Regions from separate parts of the Pseudoalteromonas rubra genome, predicted to be linked through region 1. Evidence: predicted binding sites of a transcription regulator. Region 1 holds the regulator's gene; each other region holds the start of a gene.

Evidence for each region. Region 1 encodes FliA, which starts transcription of late flagellar genes. Its sites were predicted from a motif close to CTAAAGNTNNNNNNNNNNNNGCCGATA; they were not measured.
Region 2: a site for FliA is predicted at 5,932-5,958, ahead of AT705_RS00240 (flagellar protein MotY). Genes of this name have one in related genera too.
Region 3: a site for FliA is predicted at 3,052-3,078, ahead of AT705_RS17010 (DUF4402 domain-containing protein). Genes of this name have one in related genera too.

What each region holds. Positions count from the first base shown of each region.
Region 1 covers NZ_CP013611.1:4,386,883-4,395,111, forward strand. The annotation lists gene flhA (flagellar biosynthesis protein FlhA) at 1-1,163, shown strand, start outside; gene flhF (flagellar biosynthesis protein FlhF) at 1,184-2,716, shown strand; gene AT705_RS18825 (MinD/ParA family ATP-binding protein) at 2,709-3,569, shown strand; gene AT705_RS18830 (RNA polymerase sigma factor FliA) at 3,572-4,306, shown strand; gene cheY (chemotaxis response regulator CheY) at 4,350-4,733, shown strand; gene AT705_RS18840 (protein phosphatase CheZ) at 4,753-5,523, shown strand; gene AT705_RS18845 (chemotaxis protein CheA) at 5,539-7,767, shown strand; gene AT705_RS18850 (protein-glutamate methylesterase/protein-glutamine glutaminase) at 7,848-8,229, shown strand, end outside.
Region 2 covers NZ_CP013611.1:45,965-54,193, forward strand. The annotation lists gene AT705_RS00205 (MipA/OmpV family protein) at 1-97, shown strand, start outside; gene AT705_RS00210 (DUF3019 domain-containing protein) at 129-557, shown strand; gene AT705_RS00215 (serine hydrolase domain-containing protein) at 682-1,878, shown strand; gene AT705_RS00220 (tetratricopeptide repeat protein) at 2,094-2,411, shown strand; RNA gene ssrA (transfer-messenger RNA) at 2,473-2,829, opposite strand; gene AT705_RS00230 (DUF342 domain-containing protein) at 3,417-5,051, shown strand; gene rnt (ribonuclease T) at 5,102-5,764, opposite strand; gene AT705_RS00240 (flagellar protein MotY) at 6,019-6,894, shown strand; gene mnmC (bifunctional tRNA (5-methylaminomethyl-2-thiouridine)(34)-methyltransferase MnmD/FAD-dependent 5-carboxymethylaminomethyl-2-thiouridine(34) oxidoreductase MnmC) at 6,944-8,229, opposite strand, start outside.
Region 3 covers NZ_CP013611.1:3,947,491-3,955,719, forward strand. The annotation lists gene AT705_RS16990 (sulfite exporter TauE/SafE family protein) at 1-560, shown strand, start outside; gene lgt (prolipoprotein diacylglyceryl transferase) at 570-1,364, shown strand; gene AT705_RS17000 (thymidylate synthase) at 1,514-2,347, shown strand; gene AT705_RS17005 (hypothetical protein) at 2,417-3,031, shown strand; gene AT705_RS17010 (DUF4402 domain-containing protein) at 3,269-3,841, shown strand; gene AT705_RS17015 (DUF4402 domain-containing protein) at 3,877-4,332, shown strand; gene AT705_RS17020 (fimbrial biogenesis chaperone) at 4,396-5,208, shown strand; gene AT705_RS17025 (hypothetical protein) at 5,223-8,198, shown strand; gene AT705_RS17030 (SPOR domain-containing protein) at 8,211-8,229, shown strand, end outside.

The DNA.
Region 1 (8,229 bases):
TCGGTCTGGGTGCCCTGATCGGATATCTGGCTTACTACTCACATCAACAAAAAATTAAAGCACAAGAGCAGGAAGCTGAAGAATCGAAAGGTGGCGCGGTTGCGTCTCAGCAGCAGGAACAAAAAGAGCTGGGCTGGGATGATGTACAGCCAGTCGATGTAATTGGCCTGGAAGTGGGGTATCGCCTGATCCCGCTGGTTGATCAATCGCAAGGTGGTGAGCTGTTAAACCGCATCAAAGGGGTACGTAAAAAGCTATCTCAGGAACTGGGCTTTTTGGTTCCGCCTGTACATATCCGCGATAACCTGGAGCTGGATCCAAATGCATATCGTATCACTTTGATGGGTGTGGGTTCCGGAGATGGTGAGCTGAAGCATGGTGATGAGCTGGCCATCAACCCAGGTCAGGTTTTTGGTCCAATTAATGGCGTGGCGACTAAAGATCCGGCGTTTGGCTTGGAAGCGGTATGGATCAAACCAGAGCAAAAAGACGAAGCTCATTCTCTTGGCTACACAGTGGTTGATGCAGCGACGGTCGTAGCGACACATATCAGTCAGCTGTTGACTAATAACGCGTCTTTACTGCTGGGGCATGAAGAGGTGCAGAACCTGCTTGATATGCTGGCTAAGAGTCACCCTCGTCTGGTGGAAGGTCTGGTACCAGATATCCTGCCACTCACTACGATTGTAAAAGTACTGCAAAACTTGCTGAATGAAGGTGTTGCAATTCGTGATATGCGCTCCATTGTTCAGACCCTGGTTGAGTATGGCCCACGCAGTCAGGACCCGGATGTACTGACGGCAGCAGTGCGTATTTCACTGCGTCGACTGATTGTTCAGGATGCGGTCGGTGGGGCTGAAGAAATCCCTGTCATAACATTGGCGCCTGAGTTGGAACAGATGTTGCATAAGTCTCTACAGAACGCAGGTGATGAGGGGGCAGGCATAGAGCCAGGCCTTGCAGAGCGGCTTCAAGGTTCATTAAGAGAAGCCCATCAAACGCAAGAAATGCTCGGCGAGCCGTCCATCTTATTAACCTCAGGTATGTTAAGAAGTGTGCTGTCAAGATTTGTAAAACACACCATACCGGGACTGAGAGTGATGTCATATCAGGAAGTACCGGATGAGAGACAAATCAAGATAGTGAGCTCAGTTGGACAGTAGAGGACTAGAAGGGGCTGACCATGAAGATTAAACGTTTTTTTGCAAAAGATATGCGTACCGCTTTAAAAGAAGTGAAAGAAGAGCTAGGTGCAGATGCAGTGATCATGTCAAATAAAAAACTGGCAGATGGCGTTGAAATCGTCGCTGCAGTAGACAATGATCGGACACCAGCTCCACAGCCTCAGGCGGCGCAGTCAGCTCCTCAGCAAAGCGCAGCGCAGGCTGCTCCTCGTCAGGCAACCCCTGGGCAAAGTGCCCAGCACAGTTACAGTCAGCCTGCCAGAATGGTTCGTCCTCAACCGCGTCGTGCAGAGCCTCAGAAGCAGGCGCAGGTTGCAGACAGTCTTGAAGCCTTGCTTGAGCGCCAAGCCCCTCGTCCTAAGTCGCCCGAGCTTGCTTCTATGTTTTCTCAGTCTGGCATTAACACAGATGACATGTTTGGCGCTCAGCAACGTAACGAAGCACCAGCAAAAGCTGCGCCTCAGGCTGCGCGTCAACCGCGTTATGAAGCACAAAGTCATGATTTTGATAGCCGTGATGCAGCCACTTCCTGGGAATTTGGAGATGACCTTGATCAGGGCTTTGGTGACGAACCTGCGGCACAGAAAAAAACCAACGACGATGAAATGTCTTCCATGCGTGATGAAATGAACGCCATCCGTCAGCTACTTGAATTCCAGTTATCTGGATTGATGAATCAGGAAATGGCACGTCGTGATCCAACCCGCGCTTGTCTGGTTGAGCGTCTTAAAGGCATGGGAATTGGTGCGGAAGTCGCAGAGCAGATGGCTTGTTTTATCCCTGATGACGTTTCTCGAAAAGAAGCGTGGAACGCACTGCTGAATATGGTTGTCAATCAAATGCATACAACAAACAACGATATTCTGCGTCAGGGCGGTGTATATGCCATGGTCGGACCAACAGGAGTTGGTAAAACCACTACAGTTGCAAAATTGGCAGCGCTGGGCGCACAGAAATATGGTGCCGATAATGTGGCACTGATCACAACGGATACCTATCGTATCGGTGCTTACGAGCAACTGGCAACCTATGGTCGGATCATTGGCTGTCCTGTTAAGCAAGTAAAAGATGCCAATGAACTTGCAGAGGTTCTTTATCATTTACGCAATAAGCGTCTAATATTAATAGACACGGCGGGGATGAGTCAGCGTGACTTACGCTTGACGGAGCAGCTAAACACCCTGATGCGCAGTAGCCGTGTTGACATTCGCAGCTACCTGGTATTAAGTGCGACTGCTCAGATGCATGTACTGCAAGAAACCGTAAACCACTTTAAAAAAGTCAATTTAAGTGGTTGTATTTTTACAAAACTTGATGAAAGTCTAAGTTTAGGTGAGATAATTAGCATAGCGATTCAAAATCGTCTGCCAATAGGGTATCTTACCAATGGTCAGCGAGTGCCTGAAGACATTCGCGTGGCAAACGCTCAGAAGTTAGTCAAAAAGGCTGAGCAATTGTATTTAAAGAGAACAAAAGCACAACATTCGCGACGTGTACCAGTGGCGTCCCAGACAGTAGGAATGTATGATTAATACAGTTTTAGATCAAGCAAGTGGCCTGCGGAGAATGAACCAAAAAAATAACCACAGTGTAAAAGTAATCGCAGTGACTGGTGGTAAAGGTGGAGTAGGTAAAACCAATGTATCCCTCAACACTGCCATCGCGTTGGGACAGCAGGGTAATCGGGTCTTGGTGCTTGATGCTGACTTAGGTCTGGCTAACTGTGATGTCATGCTAGGTTTGAGGGTTGAGAAAAATTTATCTCATGTATTGTCCGGCGAATGCGAGCTAGACGAAATTTTGGTAGAGGGTCCGGCTGGGATCCGTATCGTGCCTGCAACGTCAGGCTCACAAAATATGGTCGAATTAACGCCTGCCGAGCACGCAGGCTTGATCCGTGCCTTCAGTGAGCTTAGCAGCGAGTTTGATATTTTAATCGTCGATACGGCGGCTGGCATTTCAGACATGGTGCTGAGTTTCTCTCGTGCTGCACAGGATGTACTGGTTGTAGTGTGTGACGAGCCGACTTCTATTACTGATGCATATGCGCTTATCAAAGTATTAAGCCGTGAACATGGCGTCTACAAGTTCAAAATTGTGGCCAATATGGTGCGCAGCTTAAGAGAAGGGCAGGAGTTATTTGCTAAGCTGTCCAAGGTTACAGACCGATTTTTAGATGTCGCTTTAGAGCTGGTTGCAACGATCCCATTCGACGAAAATATGCGTAAATCTTCACGCCGTCAAAAAACCATCGTTGAGCTTTATCCTAATTCACCTGCTGCTGTGGCATTTAGAGGCCTGGCAAGCAAAGCTGTCAAGTGGCCCATTCCCCACCAACCTTCAGGTCATTTGGAATTCTTTATTGAGCAATTGGTAAACGGTTAAAGATGGCTTCACCGGTCAACCGCATGGCGGGATATAAAACGACAGACCACCTACATAAGGTGGTGGAACGTCATACGCCTTTAGTGAAAAAGGTGGCCTGTCATTTGTTAGCCAGATTACCAGCCAGTGTTCAGCTCGATGATTTAGTCCAGTCAGGTATGATTGGACTGATAGAAGCCTGCAAAAATTTTGACGCGAGCAAAGGGGCGAGCTTTGAAACTTTTGCAGGAATTCGAATTCGTGGCGCAATGATTGACGAGATCCGCCGTGGTGACTGGGCGCCCCGCTCGGTACACAAAAACGGTCGCATGGTTGCAGAGGCCATTGCTGAGCTAGAAGCACAGCTTGGACGGGAACCAAAAGATACTGAAATCGCTGAAAAACTTGATATTACGCTAGATGAGTACCATCATATTTTACATGATGTCAATGCAAGTAAAGTGATCGGCATCGAAGACTTGGGGGTAGATGAAGACGTAATTTCTCCCGCAGGCAACGATTTTGCGCTAGACAAACCATTCAATAATGTTAAAAATGAGCGCTTTAACGAATCGTTAGTCAATGCGATCAAGACTTTACCTGAGCGCGATGCTTTGGTGTTGTCTTTGTATTATAACGATGAGATGAATTTAAAAGAGATTGGTGCGATCTTAGAGGTCAGCGAATCTCGAGTGAGTCAGATTCACGGTCAAGCAATGATCAAGCTTCGTGCGAAGATCAATGACTGGATCAATTAGAGTTAGTTTTACAATATAGGTTCAAACCTCACCGGAGGAAGTTTTGGATAAGAACATGAAAATTCTCGTGGTTGATGATTTTTCTACGATGAGAAGAATAATCAAAAACCTGCTAAGAGACTTAGGCTTTACCAATGTTCAAGAGGCTGATGATGGCAGTACGGCACTTCCAATGTTGCAAAATCAGGAATTCGACTTCGTCGTAACTGACTGGAATATGCCAGGCATGCAAGGTATCGATTTGCTTCGTGCAATTCGTGCTGATGATAAGCTTAAACACATCCCAGTACTCATGGTTACAGCGGAAGCGAAAAAAGAACAAATCGTTGCTGCTGCCCAGGCTGGAGTTAATGGTTACATCGTTAAGCCGTTTACGGCAGGCACCCTGAAAACCAAACTAGAAAAAGTGTTCGAACGTTTAGGCTAGTATTGATAAGGGTAGGCTTATGTCAACATCTTCTGTGCCACAGATAACTCTGGAACAGGCTAAACTGCTCGTTGAATACCTTGAACAAGGTGAGCAGGAAAAGGCTGATGAGATATTAATTGAGGCCACCAATAAAGAACAATCAGAGCTTTTTGCTGAAGTGGGGAAGCTAACTCGACAACTTCATGAATCGTTGAAGAATTTTGAGTTAGATACCCGTTTAGCTGATCTCACGACAGAAGCCATTCCAGATGCCAAGCAGCGCCTTAATTACGTCATGGAGATGACCGAAAGCGCTGCCAATAAAACCATGGATGCCGTAGAAGCAAGTCTTCCCTTAGCCCAAGAACTAGCCGATGAACTCTCTGAAATTAAGCCCACCTGGGACAGATTAATGAGCCGGGATATCCAGCTTGGAGAGTTCAAATCCTTGTGCCACGATCTTGACAGTTTTATGCAGTCGTCAAAAGGCCGTACAGATGAATTACAAAATCTGATGACCAATGTGTTGATGGCACAAGATTATCAAGATTTAACCGGACAGGTTATCCGGCGTGTCATTGAGTTGGTTCGTGAAGTTGAAGACAGCCTAATTCACTTGTTGACCGTATTCGGCAGCGCAGATGAAAGTCAACAAACTGCAGCCCAGCCACAGGCACAAACTACAGCCCCCGCCGTTACTGACGAGTTATCAGGTCCTGAGGGTCCAATTTTGGACGCTGAGTCTCGAGATGATGTCGTATCTGGGCAGGATGAAGTTGATGACCTGTTGTCTAGTTTGGGCTTCTAATAGGAGAGTATGCGAATGAGCTTTGAAGTCGATGAAGATATCTTACAAGACTTTCTTGTTGAAGCTGGGGAAATACTCGAACTGTTATCTGAGCAGCTTGTCGAACTAGAAAACAACCCGGAAGATAAAGAGCTGTTAAATGCGATTTTCCGTGGTTTCCATACCGTTAAAGGGGGCGCAGGCTTCCTGAGCATGACTGAGTTGGTAGACGCTTGTCACGGTGCGGAAAACGTGTTTGATGTCCTGCGTCAGGGACAGCGTCAGGTAACACCAGAATTGATGGATGTGATTTTGCAATCACTCGATACCATCAATGAAATGTTCTCGTGTATTCAAAACAGAGAGCAACCAGATCCCGCTGATCCACACTTACTGGAAGTTTTACATCAGCTCAGTCAGCCAGAATCAGCAGACGAAGTGATTACTGCCCCTGCTGTAGCAGAGCCTGAACCGGTTGTGGCGACACCCAGTGCGGATGATGTGCTGTTTGACGCACCTGCGGATCCCGTTGATGAATCTGCAAGTGACAGCGCGGACAGCATAGACGAGATTTCTGAAGAAGAATTCGAGAGCTTGCTCGATGAATTACATGGCTCAGGTAATGGACCCTCAGTTGCATCGCAAGAACCTGCCGCAACAAGTACAACACCGGCTCCATCAAGCAGCGATGATGGCGACATTACCGATGATGAATTTGACAGCTTGCTGGATGAGTTGCACGGAGTTGGGAAATTTGGTGCGACCGCAGAGCAAGCGCCAGCTGAGCAGCCGAAGGCGCCGGCCCAACCTGCTGCGTCAGAGCCGCCGAAAGCATCTGGCGGTGATGATGATGAAATCAATGATGACGAATTTGAAGCTTTACTGGATGAGTTGCACGGAAAAGGGCAAGCACCAAAATCAACGGAAGCGGAAGTAGCAGCGCCGAAAGAAGCGCCCAAAGCGCCCCCTGAACCTAAGCCAGCTGCACCTGTGGCTAAGGCACCCAGTGCACCGGCTACCAAGGCACCTGCGAAACCAGCAGCTGAGAGTAAACCTGCGGCCGATAATAAAGCCGCCGCTAAGAAACCAGCAGCACAGGCAGAAACAACCGTTCGGGTTGATACTAAGCGCCTGGATGAGATCATGAACATGGTCGGTGAGCTGGTGTTGGTGCGTAACCGGTTAGTTAGCTTGGCTAATAACTCTAACAGTGAAGCCATGGGTAAAGCCATTTCCAATCTCGATGTGGTGACCGCCGATCTTCAGGGTGCGGTTATGAAAACCCGGATGCAGCCAATCAAGAAAGTGTTTGGTCGTTTCCCCCGGGTGGTTCGAGACTTGGCTCGTAGCCTCAAGAAAGACATAAGTCTGGTACTGGAAGGGGAAGACACCGATCTGGATAAAAACCTGGTAGAGGCACTTGCGGATCCTTTGGTTCACTTGGTTCGTAACTCAGTGGATCACGGTATTGAAATGCCGGATGTTCGTGAAGCAGCAGGTAAATCAAGAACCGGTACTGTGACCTTATCAGCCTCTCAAGAGGGTGATCATATTCTACTGACCATTCGTGATGATGGTGCAGGTATGGACCCAGAGAAATTGAAGAAGATTGCGATAAGCAAAGGGGTTATCGATTCTGACCAGGCAAGTCGCTTGTCAGATAATGAGGCCTACAATCTGATCTTCGCACCAGGTTTCTCAACAAAAGAACAAATTTCTGACATCTCAGGCCGAGGTGTTGGTATGGATGTGGTCAAAACTAAAATCACCCAGTTAAATGGTTCCGTGAACATTCAGTCAGAGCTGGGTGTGGGTACCATACTGGAAATTAAAGTACCACTGACATTGGCCATTCTGCCAACATTGATGGTGATGATTGGTCAGCAAACATTTGCACTGCCGCTGGCTGGGGTTAGTGAAATATTCCACCTTGATTTGACCAAGACCAACGTGGTTGATGGTCAATTGACTATCATAGTGCGTGAAAAAGCAATCCCACTGTTTTATCTGGAGCACTGGTTAGTAAAAGGTGCCGACAGAGGCGCCAGAAAAGCAGAAGGGCATGTGGTAATCGTTCAGATGGGTACTAAGCAAGTAGGCTTTGTGGTTGACTCTCTGATAGGTCAGGAAGAAGTGGTAATTAAACCGCTTGATGCCTTATTGCAAGGTACCCCGGGTATGGCTGGTGCGACTATCACATCTGATGGTGGCATCGCGCTCATTCTGGACGTCCCCAGCATGTTAAAATATTACGCCGGCAAGTAATTGCCCGGCGCATTTATACCGACAAAGTGGTGTCTTTGACACCACTTTTCGGATCTGTAACGAATAAAAGAGCAATGCCAATGGCAGTTAAAGTATTAGTTGTAGATGACTCGAGCTTCTTTCGTCGCCGAGTGAGTGAAATACTAGAAAAAGATCCTGAAATCAAAGTAATTGACTTTGCTGTGAATGGTCAGGAAGCGGTCGATAAAGCCGCTAAACTGAGGCCAGACGTCATCACTATGGATGTGGAAATGCCAGTAATGGATGGGATTAGCGCAGTTAAGCAGATCATGCAGAGTTCCCCCACTCCGATCCTGATGTTTTCGTCATTAACTCGTGAAGGTGCCAGCGCAACACTCGATGCGCTGGATGCCGGTGCGGTCGATTTCTTACCGAAGAAGTTTGAAGATATTGCCCGTAACAGTGAAGAAGCTATCCGCTCTTTACAGAACAAGGTCAAAG
Region 2 (8,229 bases), 190 kb from region 1:
TATCAATAACAGTCCCTGGGTCGCTATGTTCAACAAAGTTGAAAACCGTGATGGGCATGTATCTGAGCTGGGGATTTTAGTGAGCTTTGTGTTCTGACCAGGTTGAAAGTATCTACTGTTATAGCGTTATGAAAAGAATAAAAAAGAACCGAGCTGGTTTGCTCATCATACCGGCTTTTACATGTCAGGGGTTGTTACTGTGTGGCCATCTTCAGGCAAAGCCTGATGACACTGAGCTGAGCAGAAATCGACTGGAGTTATCGCCGACCCAGTGTGTGTCGGTTACGCAAGGGGATAAATGCCACGTTGATGTGAAAGTGCAATGGCAGACACTAGCAGGAGGTACGTATTGCCTCAAATCCTCTCATTCTCAGGAGGCGTTAAAGTGCTGGACAGGGGCACAAAGTGGCTATATTGAACAAACTATTGTGACTACAGAGCCTGTTGTATTTGCGCTTTACAGAGGAGATGGCGTGGAGCTTGCCAAACGTGAACTCAAGCTGATGTGGGTGTACAAACGTTCGGGCCGTTCACCTGCGTCATGGCGGATGTTTTAAGCCTATGTTTGTAAACAGCGTATCTTGGTACGTTTTGATACACATTGGTAGCCCTTGGTACACCTTAGCATGCTGATTTCTTTTAGGATGGTTTCACTTAAGCAAACCACCTAAAGGATATGCAATGCAACTTACAACAAAGATAAAACACAGTGTGCTGATGGCATCGATGTGTCTTGGTCTGGGCGCTTATGGCAGTTCAGATAAGCATACAACTGCAAATCAACCAGAGCCGGTAAAAAAAGCCGAAGTAGTGCAGCCTGAGAGCAAAACCCTGGATTACCAGGCGCTGATAGATCAGCTGGTGTCGGACGAAGTGCCAGGAATACTGTTGTATGTAAGAACCCCCGAACACGAATTCACAGGAGCAGCTGGTGTTGCAGACCTTGAGCAGCATACCCCGATGGATGTTAACAGCAGCTTTCATATTGCCAGCTCTGGCAAAATTTTTACCGCGCTGCTGGCCACCATGCTGCATGAAGACGGCATGCTGGATCTGGACAACACGCTCGATACCTGGTTACCAGCCACTTTGCTGGATCAAATTCAATATAGCGACCAGATCACACTACGGCAACTGCTTAATCACAGCAGTGGTATTTACAACTACTCAGACAAAAATACCTATGTAGAAGATAAACTCGCTAATCCGGCATTACCAGTCACTAACGAAAGCCTGACACAGTATGCACTGAATCATCCCGGTTATTTTAAACCCGGTACCGGCGTTCATTATTCCAACACCAATTACACACTTGCAGGCATGATACTGGATAAAGTGCTGGGATATCATAACGCCATTGAGATACGAAACCGCATTATTACGCCTTTATCACTGGATGCGACATTTGCCATCGGTTACGAACAGGACAGAGGGGAGATCACACCGGGCTACGACTACATAGACGGTGAGTTCATGAATGTCGGCCCGCTGTTTAGCACCATTTGGTCTAACGCAACGCCCATAGCGTCTTCCGTATCTGATCTGGCACTGCTCACCCGCAGCCTGTTTAAAAACGAGAGCTTTGCCAGTGATACCTTACAGGAGTTGCTACGTGGCAGTGACAGTCTTGTTCGTGAAGATGAAAACACCCAATACGCACTGGGTATGATGAAACACACTTATCCAAATGCCACCGTATACGAACACAGTGGCGGTAACCATGGTTATTCCACTCAGAATGCTTACATCGAAAGTCACGATACCAGCATTGTGCTGTTTCTGAGTTGCGGGTTTAACAGTGAGGAATGCGTCAATGCAGAATACGGACTATTTGAGTTACTGCTTACGGAACTGACAAAAGCCCCGACTGTTGAGTAGCAGGTTGGGGAGGGGCAGCGGGTGTTGCCCTCTTATCTGTTACGCCCAAATATTATTGGACTTATGGGAGGCGGACCAGGTCACATTACATCCGCTAAAATCTGACTTTAAGCAATTCAAAGTCTGGCAGGCGGCATAGTTCAGGGATGGTACTTTGCTTCAGTACTGATGGTGCTGATATAGTGTGGCAGATTGATTTTTACTGGGGTAGCACATTGATTATAAGAAAAGAGATTGATTATTCGACATACTCACTGAGCGACCTGGGGGAAGCCTGGCTCAGCGTAGATGATTATGCCTACCCCGAAAGAGCCATAGAGATCTACACGCGACTAAAAAGTATGGAAAAAGAGGAAGAGGGTGACGACGCGCAACACTCAAACGAATTTGTGAATCTAATATCTCGTTTCTTCCAGCCACATACCTTTGCGGATACCACCTTCAGCGATGAACTGCTCGAACAAAGCAATGCCGAAATGAAAGAAATACGAGTGCAGGCTATGATTGAATCGCGCGGAAAAGTGGGTAGTTAAAAACGTGCTTGAGGATGGACAATCCCATAAAAAAGCCCCCGCATATGCGGAGGCTTATTATTGGTGGAGCTGGGGGGATTTGAACCCCCGTCCAGAAAGCGTCGACCTTCGGTCCTACATGTTTAGTATCGTCTTTTGGTTAACCTTTAAGTCTCGGACGAACACGATAAGTAAAGGCGAGGCCGCTTAAATTTAGCCCTTCAACCCCGGCCAGGGTTTCCGTAGCGATCTTGTGTAGGGTGACACTCATAATCCAGATCCACAAGCATATCTTGGCAGAGTGCTAGCGGGCTATTATGCCGCTAGAGCGTAGTTATCGTCGTTTGCGATTACTTTAAATGCGGCTTTTTTACGAGGCCAACCGCCCCTCGACATGCACCTCAGGCTTCATGAATCCTGTCGAATCCTAATCAGCCCCTGAAATCTCTTTCAGTCAGTGATTGTGATTATACCCAACAAAACCCCTAAAGCTCAAGCGAAGTTTGCCGATAAGTACAGTGATAAGAACTACTTGGCGGTTTTATACTCAAATCTCATTTACAATCGTTTATATTTTGTGTAGCTGAGAGGCTGGTTGGGCTTAACAATTAGGGAAGGTTATGCTCAAATAAGGCAAGGCAATGGTTGTTTTTATATATCGTTGTTTAGTCTGATTGGCAGATTTGTACTTGTTTTAGCTAATACTGAAATTTGGCTGCATCTTAGATAATGGGAAATATAGCACTTTGGTTGTAATTTTTCCACGTGGTTCTTGTTGTTTGTCAAAATTCGCTTGCATGATTGGGTACCAGTGTAAAATGATGGGACTAGATATCAATGCCGTTAGAAGCGTGAGCGCTTTTTTGGCGGCGGTATCGCAGGCTGTTTTCTGTATAAGCTCTTCACAGATTGTCAGCATGGATGCAATACACAATAAGAGGTTACACAGCGGCCGAGTCCTATGTATAGACCTGGTAGTGCATAATAAATTTAATAACATCGTGCATATTTTTTGGGAAGTAAGTGATGTCTTTGTTTCATTTTGATGAGGAGTCAGGGTACGTTTCAATCAACAAACACCCTGCAAATACCGGATTTCCGGCCAGTTCCGCGCAGCTTGTTGAAGCGCTGGAAAGCTCTCCTTATGCCGACTTTGATATCATACATGCCAATATCGGGCAGTTGTTTTCGCCGTCGGATGACAGGGAGAAGGATTCTTTAATTGTTGCGCAGGCGGTTGATGCTGAATTGTCTATTCGGGTTGACGAAAATAATATGATGGCGGAAGCAAGACTGACAACGGCACGCGGCGGTAAAATGGTCACCATGGATCAAGCCCATGAAGCACTTAAATCAGCAGGCGTTAAGCGTGGCATCAGTAAGCAGGCTTTAGATAACTTTTTAGGCCAGCAGTTTGAGCAGTCTCCGGGTAGTGTCTATAGCGGCATCGTTGCCCATGGTCAGCGTGCTAAAGATGGCACTGACGCCCGATTTGTCCGTTTGTGCATGACAGCGCAAGACAGAGTGCTGAGTCCGCAACAAAAAGATGGCGGCAAAGTTGATATGCGTGACCTGGGCGCCATTATTACGGTGAGTCCGGGCAGTCCTCTTATGAAGCGCGTCCCGCCAACACCCGGTGAAGAAGGCTACTCTGTATTTGGTGATGTACTTGAACCCAAGCAGGGTAAGGATTTTGCGCTGGAAGTACCTGAAGGCACGAAAATCTCACCGGATGATCCTAATCTACTCATTGCTGATGCCAAAGGTGTACCTGTTGCTTTGCCACGTGGGATCCGCGTTGATGATGTATTGTGTTACGATCAGGTTGATGTCACCACAGGTCATATTGAATTTGACGGTAGTGTGATAGTCAGCGGTGATGTCAAAGATGGTATGAAAATCAAAGCGTCCGGTGATATCACAGTGATTGGATTTGTCGAGTCAGCCCAACTTGAAAGCAATGGTGCCGTGACGGTAATGCTAGGCGTGATAGGTCGTAAGCGAGATGAAGGCGAAGATTTCAGCTGTTGTATCAAAGCAAAGCGTACAGTCTCTATCGGATATGCCCAATATTGCCATATAGAATCTGAACAAGATCTGCTGATTGAGCGCCAGGTTTTACATTGTGATCTCAGATCCAAGCGCATGATCCGGGTAGGAAAAGGTGATACGCCAAGAGGAAAGTTGATCGGTGGTACAGTCTATGACGCCATGCGCATCGAAGCGGGCGAAGTGGGGGCTCCGTCGGGGACACGAACGCGGATTGCGCTGGCCCAGGATTGGCATATGCTAAAGCAAAAACAACAAGAATTTAAAGACCTCGAAAAACGCCTCACAGATAAAACCCTCGCCCTGAAACGGGCACAGATAAAAGCCCAAAAGGCGCCCGCTTCTAATAAACGCGATGCTTATCTCAGCAAGCTGGCTCAGAATGAACAACAGCTCAGTAAACATTACGCACGTAATCAAAGAAATATGAAGCTGGTGCAGCATAAGCTGGCGCGATTATTAAAGCTTAGTCGGATTAAGATTAATGAATTGATGCATCCGGGAATTGAGTTGACTATTGCCAGAGACAGCAAATCTTTTTCACGGATCTATCCGCCTCATTCGGTATTGCTAGACGAGGGTAAGATCACCCAGGAATTCGCCACTCAGTGATCTCGTCGCGATACCTCAGTGCTTGGTATCGCGTATCTCAGGTTGGTTTGCTACTCTGACGCTTCGTCGCTCTCATCTTCAACGTCTGGCAAAGGCCAGCCACCCAGTGCCTGCCACTTATTCACGATATGGCAGAACAGTTCAGCAGTGCGCTCGGTATCATACAGGGCTGAATGTGCCTGACTGTTGTCAAACTCAATCCCCGCAGTGCGACAGGCTTTAGCCAGTACGGTCTGACCCAGTGCCAGCCCAGCCAGCGAGGTAGTATCAAAACTCACAAACGGGTGGAATGGAGTGCGCTTGATTTTACACCGTTCAATGGCTGCGTTTAAGAATCCGTGGTCAAATGCGGCGTTGTGCGCGACTACCACAGAGCGTTGGCATCCTGCTGCTTTTTGGGCTTTACGTACCGCTTTACAGATCTCTTTGATGGCTTCTTCTTCATCAACCGCGCCACGCAGCGCACTGAAGGGATCAATGCCATTGAACTCAATCGCCGACTGCTCGATATTGGCACCTTCAAAAGGTGCGACATGAAAATGCACCGTGTGGTCGAGGCTGAGCAGGCCCTGTTCATCCATTTTGAGCATGCTGACGGCAATTTCCAGCAGTGCGTCGGTGTCTTTATTAAAGCCTGCGGTTTCAACGTCAATGACGACCGGAAAGAAGCCGCGGAAGCGCTTTGCGAATAGGGTTTGCTCTTGTTCTGCCATAATCTGCTTGGTTTACTAAATTGAGCGGCCTATTATACTGATCAGAGATAAAGATGCGAATTTACTGGCGTGTTTCCTGAACGTATCGCACGCTATATGCAAAGAGAGCCCTACCGTCAGAACTTTGCCGTCAAAGTCCGTTTTTAAAGGCATGATTATTGCTTAATCTATCGGTGAGGCGTCGACTGACGATTGCGATGGTCAATCAACCCGCGCGCCCAGTTCGGTATTTTTGTTTAAAGCGGAGTAAGAGCGTGAAGTTTAAAGCGAACCTGATTATTGCTACCACATTGAGTATCCTGTCACTTCAGGCGCAGGGTGCAATGCGGCAATACTCTGCCACAGCAGACAACTCCCAATGGTTTGTCGACAGGACAACACGGTTGTCTTGTGCTCTGTCACACGAAGTCCCGTATTACGGCGAAGCGATATTTATGGCTACGGCGAGTAAGAATAAAGATCTCACCTTTAATCTGGATATGGTAGTCAGGCCTGATAGTTACGACTTTGCCGGCCTTGAATCTGTGCCGCCAGCGTGGCGGGCTGGGTTACCAGCCAGAGTGATGGGCCAGATGAAGCTGTTGAAGAAATTTGATGGTGAACTCACCAATGCCATCAGCTGGGAGGTGCTGACAGAGCTAGAAAAGGGTTATTATCCCACTTTTTATTATCAAGACTGGCAAAACCAGCATGATCAGATCTCCGTGGCACTCTCATCTGTGAACTTCAAAAATGCCTATTGGGAATTTTTGCAGTGTCGCGATAATTTGCTGCCCTACAGCTTTGAAGACATCGCATTTACTGTTATGAATTACAAGTTCAACAGCAGTGAGCTGACCAAGTCATCACGAAAACGTTTGGATATGATCGGGGAGTATCTGAATAACGACCCGCAAATTGAATCCATTTATATTTCGGCGTATACCGATAGCTATGGCGGCCGCTCGGTTAATATGGCTATGTCGAAAAAGCGGGCCGAAGCGATAAAAACCTACATGGCGTCTAAAGGAATACCCGAAGATAAAATTGTCACCGATGGATTTGGGGAAAAGCGTCACGTTGCACCAAACGACACACCGATTGGTCGCGATAAAAACCGTCGGGTAATTATCCAGATCTCGAAACCGTAACAGCCAGGCGCGCTTATCGGGCGCGCCGCTGCAAAGTGGCAGTTTCGGATTAGATCTTATTCCTGATTAAGTCCCGGACCACAAAGCGGGCAGGGTGCAGTGCCTGATTGATCCGCTCGCTAAATGGGCGGGGCTCGTCACACAGCGCCGAAACCAGGTGCTCTGTCACTAAAGGGGCGCTGCATAGTCCCCTGGCACCAAATCCGGTCACCACATGTAATCCCTCATGAGGCTCCGTTAACGGCTCAAAGTCATCGTGCTTGCCCCGGCGCAGGTTTGCAAACGCACTGCACAGGCTGTCAGGATCCGGCACCTGACCTGCCATCGGGAAGTGGTCGTTGAAACAGCAACGCACAGCCGCTTTAGCACCAGTGATCTCCCCCAGGCTTTGATCAAACTCAGTATCTGCATAAAAGCCCTGTAACTGAGCACGGTTGGTTAGGTTATCCTGCTCGGTGACTTCCCGGCCTTTGCTGTATTTTTCAAAGGTAGCGCCCATGCAATGCTCTCCCTCCATGCTGGGCGTAAAGTACCCTTTATGGCATAACACGGTCGTGAGTTTAGACGAGGCTTCGCCTGCCTGGATATGCGAAACCTGGCCGCGTACACCGTGCAGCCCTAATTGCTGAGTCTGAGTGAACATATCGCTGTGTTCACCGCCACACACAAACACATCAGAAAACGGGCCCTGCCAGTGACTGTTGACCTGTAAATACCAGCCGTCCTCGCGTTTTTCGAGTTCACTGACGTCTGCATTAAAATGTTGCTGACTACGGCATCTAGCCTGTGCTGCATCATAAACAGCCTGGGTGAGTTGAGGTGGGCTTACCCAGCCGGCCTGTTCAATAAAGAGCCCCTCGAATGGCGTATCAATATTGGCCAGCGTTTGCGCTTCTGTCGCAGAGACGGGGCGTATCAGCGACTTGGGAAATATTTCACTAGCAGCAATTTTATGATGCTGTGTGCGCTTACTTTCAGTGACGCTTTGCAACAGCACGCCACACCAGTCATGGTCATAGTTAAAGCCTAATGCTTCAATATGTTTATAAAAGCGGCGTGCGTATAAGAAGCTCAAGCCATACAATTCGCTGGTTGTGCTGTACTGGGCTTGCAGGTTGGGGTACACGGCACCTTGACGATTATGCGATGCGCCACCGGCCAGCGTGTCATCTTTACAGAATAAGGTTGTATTGATACCACGTTTGGCCAGGTGGTAGCTCAAACAGGCTGAGCCTATGCCGCCGCCTATAATGGCAACCTTACCGAGTGCACGAGGAGCGTGACGGTAGTATTGTGGGTTAGTCGCATGCGCGTTGGCTGTCCCAAACTGGCCGA
Region 3 (8,229 bases), 440 kb from region 1:
TTGCGCCCTGGGTGATGACGGGCGTGGCTCTGGGGGCTTTAGTCAGCGGCTTTATGGTTTCCCTGAGCCCGGTGCACTGGGTAAAGTGGACGTTTGTCATTTCTGTGTTGCTTATTGCCATTAAAATGGTCTTCAGTTCTCAATCGTCGGCCCCCGACAAGCCACGCGATTTGCCGTCAGGCCCGGTTTTAACCGCCATCACCACCCTGATGGGCGCTCTGTCTGCGATGATAGGCATTGGTGGAGGTGTACTGATCGTACCGCTGCTGAGCTATTTTTCAGTTGATATGCGCAAAGCGATAGGCTGCGCGGCGGTCAGTGGAATTGTGATTGCCTTGTTTGGCTCCGTTGGCTACATAGTGTCGGGTGGACAGGCATTGAAATTAGCAGACGGTTTTGCCGGTTTTGTGTATTTACCGGCATTATTTGGTATTGTGCTGACATCCTGGTTTGTCGCGCCAATGGGCGCCAAAGCAACGCACTATCTGCCGGTGCCAGTGATTAAGAAAGTGTTCGCGTTACTGCTCGTGGTGATTGCGGGAAAAATGTTATTTTATTGAGGGAAAGCGATGGCTTTGCAGTTTCCAGAAATCGATCCAATTATATTTTCGATTGGACCCCTAAGTGTGCGCTGGTATGGCGTGATGTATTTAATCGGTTTTGCGTTTGCCATGTGGTGGGCGAATAAAGAAGCCGATAAGCCCAATTCGGGGTGGACCAAAGATGAAGTCAGTGACCTGCTGTTTTATGGCATGTTGGGGGTCATCCTGGGCGGACGAATAGGCTACGTCTTGTTTTATCAGTTCAACCTCTTCCTTGAAAATCCGATGTATCTGCTGCGCATTGATCAGGGCGGCATGTCCTTCCACGGTGGTGCATTGGGCGTGATAGCGGGTATCTTTATTTTTGCCTGGCGATTCAATAAATCTCCGCTGGCGGTTGGCGACTTTGTGGTTCCCATGGTACCGGTAGGCCTGCTGGCAGGACGTATTGGTAACTTTATCAATGGTGAGCTTTGGGGCCGTGCTACAGATGTTCCGTGGGCCGTCGTTTTCCCAACGGGAGGCTCGATTGCGCGTCATCCATCACAGCTTTACGAGGCGTTTCTGGAAGGACTGGTATTGTTCATCATGCTGATCTGGTACAGAAAGCAGCCACGTCCGGCTGGCAGCGTGGCAGGTTTGTTCCTGCTTGGATATGGTACTTTCCGTTTCATCGTTGAGTATTTCCGTGAACCGGATGCCCATATCGGTTTGTATGCCGGTATGATTTCTCAGGGACAGATCTTGTCTTTACCTATGGTGATCGGTGGCCTGGGCCTGATGCTCTGGAGCCACAAGCGCATCGCAACTGCCCGCGCATAAATGTCAGTGGGCCCCAGATCTCAGGGGCCCACATTGCCTGCCAATAAATCCCGTCGTGAATTAGTTACCCCAGCGTGCGAACGTAGTATACTTTCGTGCCAGATAAGCCCTGAGTCGGGTTATTAGTGAGATAATTTGAGGAGTAAAGCATGAAAGTGTATTTGGAGTTGTTGCGAGATGTATTAGAAAACGGCACCCAGAAAGGGGACCGCACTGGTACTGGTACGCGCTCCGTATTTGGTCGTCAAATTCGTCACAACCTCCAGGATGGTTTTCCGTTGCTGACCACCAAAAAGCTGCACTTCAAGAGCATTGCCAATGAGCTGATCTGGTTTCTTAGAGGCGATACCAATAAAACCTGGTTAAATGAAAACGGGGTGAAAATCTGGGATGAGTGGGCACTGGAAAACGGCGACCTTGGCCCAATTTATGGCAAGCAGTGGACGGCGTGGCCGACCAAAGACGGCGGAGAAGTTAATCAAATAGACTATGTGGTTGATACGCTCAAAAATAATCCGAACAGTCGTCGCATCTTATTCCATGGCTGGAATGTTGAGTATCTGCCCGATGAGTCGATGAGTCCGCAAGAAAATGTTCAGGCCGGTCGTATGGCTTTACCGCCTTGCCACCTGCTTTATCAGTTCTACGTGGCAGATGGTAAATTATCCGGGCAGCTGTATATTCGTAGCTCAGATATTTTTCTGGGGCTGCCGTATAACATCGCCAGTTTGTCTTTGTTGGTGCATATGCTGGCGCAACAATGCGACCTTGAACCAGGAGAAGTGATTGTGAGCTTTGGTGATTTGCATGCCTACTCAAATCATATGGCGCAGATTGAGCAGCAGTTACAGCGCGAACCGAAAGGCCTGCCGACACTCAATATCCTGCGTAAGCCAGAGTCTATTTATGATTACCGTTTCGAAGATTTTGCAATAGAGGGGTATGATGCCGACCCTAACATTAAAGCACCTGTTGCGATTTAGGGTGCAAAAGGCGTAATATGTAGTTGGCGGCCAGTGAAGGCCGCTTGTTATAAAAGGAGCACGACAACGATGTTGAACCATTCCAGCATGTGCCATCAACGCACCAAAACACCTGCGATAACGCATGCGATATTACTTGCAGGCACTGTGCTCTTATCTGCTTGCAGCTCGAATCCATCACCAGATGAAGAGGCCGAGGCGCTTGCCCGGGCTGAATTAATCAAAACCTACAATCAGCACAAAGCCAATATTGAACGAGTCGCTAAGATGGAGCAGGACCTGTCTCAGCTGCTGACTTTGTTATCTGATTCCAGTGGGGTTGAGCCAATTGAAGAAAAGCTGATGCAGCCAGAAAAACCCGTTACTACCCACCGGGCGGAGCCGACTGCTGTCACTAACACCTTTGCTACACCGGGACAAAATCAGTTTGTGGTGCAATTTGGTCGTCACCTGTTAGATACGCGTGCAGAGGCACAGAATCAACGGATTAAAGCATCTCTGTCACTAATACAAAGTTATTATCCTGAGATGTTTAATGCCGTTTCAATTTATTCACAATCACCCTCACAAAATGGCTCTCAGTTCTTCATTACGCAGGCTTCCGGGTTTGGTTCTGAGCAAGAAAGGCGTTTATTTTGCCGCTTAATTAAGGCCAGTGGTCAACCATGCAAATTGGTTAACTAGCTAAAAATATTGAAATTAAATTAAAGTTTTAGTATTCAGGTACGATATATTAGATGTCTGTGTAGTGTTTTTATTCAAGTTTGAGCACCTTTCTACCCAAGGGCACTCTAACAATGATTAAAAATAACTATAAAGTTGTGGTTTTACGTGTGCATTGGTGATGCGATGCACATGGAATTTGTTGGCCGACTACGGATACGGCTATTTAATAAAAAGGATAAACTGATGGAAAAGTTAATGAAAAAGTACTCTCTACTCTCAATCCTGGCTGTAATGCCGGCACTGACTACTGCACAGCCTGCAGAGTTTAAAGCGTCAGTAACAGTAAAAAATGTCTTCACTTTTGAAAATACTGAGCCGCTGAGCTTTGGTACAATTCGAGCCAGTGGTGACACGGGTGGTGTAGAAACGGCCACCCTGGTTATTTCTGCTAACCCAAATACGGCACCGCGAGCCGCTTCTACGGATGTGGCTAAAGCCGAAATTGCTATCCTTGAGCCAGGCTCTCCTGCCAAGTTTACTGTTGATGGCGTCGCACCTTATGCATCACTGACCATTACTGACCCGACAGAAACGGATGTGCTACCACAAAGCCTGCCACCTGGCACACCGGGTTTTAAGCTGAGCGCTTTTACTTATTATGTGACCTCAGGCACCACCCCTGCTGCTGCAACAACAACGGTTCAGGCTGATGCTGATGGTAAAATTGCCTTTAATGTGGGCGCGACACTCACCACTGAGAGCGCAGATAAGGGTAATTACCTTGATGGCGAATATGAAGGCACTTTTAACGTAGAGCTAAGCTACTAGTGTGCAGAGGCGGGCAAGGTGCCCGCTGGTCTCCCATGAAGGCGCTGTTTGTGTTTTTGGGCTTGTTCTGTAGCTGGTGCAGTCAGGCCAATATTATACATAATGCGGATCTGAGTTTCGGCACTATTATTGTGGCGGACCCCAGTGTTGCAAGCAGTGTTGTTGTGTCACCTGGAGGTGGCACCAGCTCATCGGGTAGCATTCATGTGATCAAAAAAGGGCACCCGGCTGAACTCCTGCTGGAATCGTTTCCTGCGGGTGTTTATCTGAATATATCGACTGATTTGCTCAATGACCAATTGGCGCATAGTAACCTAATCACTGCGGGAAAGCTGAGTGTGACTAAGCTACATCATCCTGCCAGGGTATTCACCGACCGGGATGGCCGCGCCCGTCTGCTAATTGGCGGAACGTTACAAAGCCAGGCTTCAGCAGCGCTCTATGTAGATGGTCAATATGCAACGACAGTCAGTATCGAAGTAAGCTATTAACTTAGCTATTAGCCGGTAAACACCGGGACTCGCCTTCATGAGCAGTAAAATAGGCAAAATTCAATGAAGTATATTACCCACATCGTATTGTTCGCCCTGCTGTTTTGTACAACACACGTGTACGCGAACTTATTGATTTCCCCGACTCGGGTTGTCTTTGATGAGCGACAACGCAGTGCCAAGGTGTTTCTGATTAACAGCAGTCAGGAATATAAAACCTATCGTCTGAGCTTTAAAGAAAAGCTGGCATTGCCACAAGGTGGCTACACAGATGTGTCTGAGCAGGAAAACCCTATGCGTTTGAGTGGCTTACTCAGAATGACACCAAAACAAGTTCGTCTAGCGCCTGGTGAACGTCAGGTCGTTAAGCTGGCTTTGCGCCGTCAAAGAAACATGGCAGCGGGAGAGTACCGCTCGCACCTGTTCTTTCAGGCATTACCTGAGAAAAAAAATCAGGATCAGGAAGGGGTGGGGATCAGGCTCAATATGATCATGAGCTACAGCATCCCGCTGATCTACCGTCAGTCTGCATCCTCACCTCAGGTGTCCATTGATGAAGCCTCTCTGAGCCGTGGCAAGACGGGGAAATTGGAAACGGTTAACCTGACTTTGTCGCGCAAAGGGGATGCCAGTCCTTTTGGCGGTGTGCGCGTTTTCTGGCGAGCCCAAAACAGAGCGAACTGGGAGGAGGCAGCACTGGTTAACAGCTTCAGCATTTATCCGGAGCTCAGTCAGGCACAATTGCAGCTGAAACTGCTGACACCAGAGATGTTCCAGGGAGTACGTTCCGGGCAGCTAAAAGTGGTTTATACAGGCAGTGGTGAATATAAAGGACAGTCATTTGCCGAGCGTATTTTCTCCATTGCTGTGCCCTGAATACAGGCTCGTTAATGGTTAGAGTCGCATTATGTGTGGTGCTCGCTTTGATATGTGTATTTACTATGCCAGCACATGGGACCCCACAACAGGATTTCTCTGAGGTCCTCGGTACGCTGCAACGCATACAGGCAAAGCTGTCTCAGTCACAAGCCAGTCTGACAGTGAATAATCAGCCTGAGCAGGCGGGGATCCCAGAAGGTGAAGACCTGTTCTTATCTGTTTATGCTGACGGGGTGTACCTGGGTGAGGTGTTTGCGGTTAAAAGTAAGCGCGATGCGCAAGTCGAACTGCGCAGTTTGTTTGCCGTGCTGGACTTTGCCATTAACGATGACGATAAGCCTGATTATTTTACCGGCTGGTATCTTAGTCCTGAGCGCACTTTTTTACTTGATAGTAAGCAAAAACGAGCGCAGGTTAATGAGCAGGAATATCGGCTCTCGGAGCAGGATATCTCCCACACGCAGGGTGAAGTCTTCATCGAGTCTGCGCTGATTGCAGACTGGTTTGGGTTGGATCTCCAGTTTAACTATACCGATCAAAGATTGCAGGTACAGTCCCCTCTGCCGCTGCCTGCATTGGAACGTCAGGCACGTGCCAATCGCCAGATTGCTCAGCATAGCGCCAGCTCAGCGTCGAAACTCGCCTGGAAGCCTAACCCTTATCAAATGTTATCTTCTCCCTTAATGGATATGCAGTTCGGTTATCGTCGTGACAATGATGAAGATGCTTTTTACTATTCGGCGCTGGGCGCACATGATCTTGCATTCTGGAATGTAGAGTACTTTGTTGCGGGCACAGAAGGTGATGCGCTGGATCAGGGTCGCTTTAAAGCGAAAAGGGAGGATGCCCAGGGGCGGCTATTGGGCCAGATGCAGGCAACACAGTTAGAGGTTGGTGATATTCAGGCAACTCATATTGGTGACGGACAGTCCACCGGACAAGGTGTGGGGATGCGGGTGTCTGATAAGCCGCTGCACGCTGAAATACAGGAGCAGAGTGTTCAGATCACAGGCTCGGTGCAGGCAGGCTGGGACGTCGAACTGTATCACAATGGCTTGCTGGTTGCGCAGCAGCTCCAGGTCCAAACGGGCCGTTATGATTTTGACCGTATCCCATTGTATTTTGGTAGTAATCAGTTTGAGCTGGTTAAGTATGGGCCACAAGGGCAAGTTGAGCGTGAGCAGCGCAGCTATTTTGTTGAGGGGACCGGGCTGAAAACTGGTCAGGGTTATTTCGATGTGTCGGTTACCGACAGTGGTAGCTCAATCTTAAGTAATGATCTTGCCCCAACAACGCAGTCAGGCTGGCATGTTCATGGTCGTTATGACCTGGGATTGTCTGACACTATGTCAGTCTATGGGGGGATCGCTCAGGCGCTGTCGAATGAAGCGCTTATTGAACGCACCGTTACGACCGGTGGTACGTTAAGTTTGTGGAACAAAATGCTCCTTAATCTAGATTTATCCCACGATAGCGAGTCGCAGCATCGGGCCAGAGTCAGTGCCAGAACTGAATGGGCAGGGCAGGCCATCACTGCAGGCTGGCAGACACAGCGTCGATTGCTCAACACCTCACACGTGAACGATGATTATCGTGATACCCGGGGGTTGTATATGCGTATGTCAGGCATGTTTGATGTTCTGAATAAGCAGTTATCATATCAAAACCAGGTGCAATGGAATCGCACTGACGAGGATACAGAATATACTTTGCTGACCAATCGATTAAGTCTCTCTGTAGGTCGTGTGAATATCAGCAATCAGGTGCAGTGGCAATCTAACAATGCTGCTGGCGACCACTCAACGTCGGGTCAGGTGAGATTTCAGACTCGTTTGGGGCGTATATTTGGTCGTTTGATTTTTGATTATGAATTGCACCCTCACAGTGAATTAATTGCCTATGAAACGCGTTTTTATCGCAGTCTAAATGAGCAATTTAACGTTGAGTTAAGTTTCAGAGAGACGCTTGAAACTGACTATCAAAAAGGTGAACTGGGCTTGAACTGGTTGGGCGACAAAATTCGCTTGAACAGTCAGCTCAGTTACGACAGTTACGATGAATGGGAAGTGGGGATAAACGGGCAGTTTAGCTTTGGCTATCACCCTCAAAGCGAACAGCTGCTGTTTAGTCAGCGACGATTAGCCAGTAATGGCGCGGTACTGGTCAAGGTCTATCTGGATCATAATGCCAATGGTCTGTTTGATGAGTCAGATGAAGTGGTACCCGAAGTCAGAGTGCGGGCATTGCAAAATTATATGCAAGGCACCACCGATGAGCAGGGGCTGGTGTTACTCAGTGGTATGCCGGTGAATCAAAAAACCGATATGGTGATTGATACTGACAGTCTTGAGATGCCTTTTGTCATCCCTGCGATTGAAGGGATGGCGATAACACCACGGCGAGGTTTCGTTGAATATTTGGAGCTGCCTTTGGTCAATACCAGTGAAATAGAAGGGGTCGTTTACCAACAAACCGAGACAGAAAACGCCCCCATGCCCTACGCCGATGTAACTTTGCTGGATGAACAAGGAGTACAGGTTGCACGCACCCAGGCTGCATATGACGGATATTATGTATTCACAGACATTAAGCCTGGTCGCTATCGGGCACAGGTTGCCAATGCCGCGAGGCGCGGACTGACACACAGTGAGCAAGTGGAAGTGGCGTTATCGCAGCAAGGAGATGTGCTGGTGGAAGTTGACTTGCAGCTGGCACCCCAGTCAACTCAGGATATTACGGTGCTCTCTGTCGGGCGCTTTACCTCGCTGTCGGTATTAAAAACCTACGCTATGCTGCTGCGTCAGCGACATCGTCAATTGATCACTGATCCCCCGTTTTATCTCTTTGACGACAAGGCACAGACTTACACGCTGGGTATTGCATTCACGCAAAATGATGCAGATACAACGCAACTGCAACAACGTTGTAATGCATTGCAAACAGCGGGCGTGCCGTGTCAACTTGAACACACAGAATTAAAACATTAAAGGGAACGAGTTATGAAGTTATTACCTTACC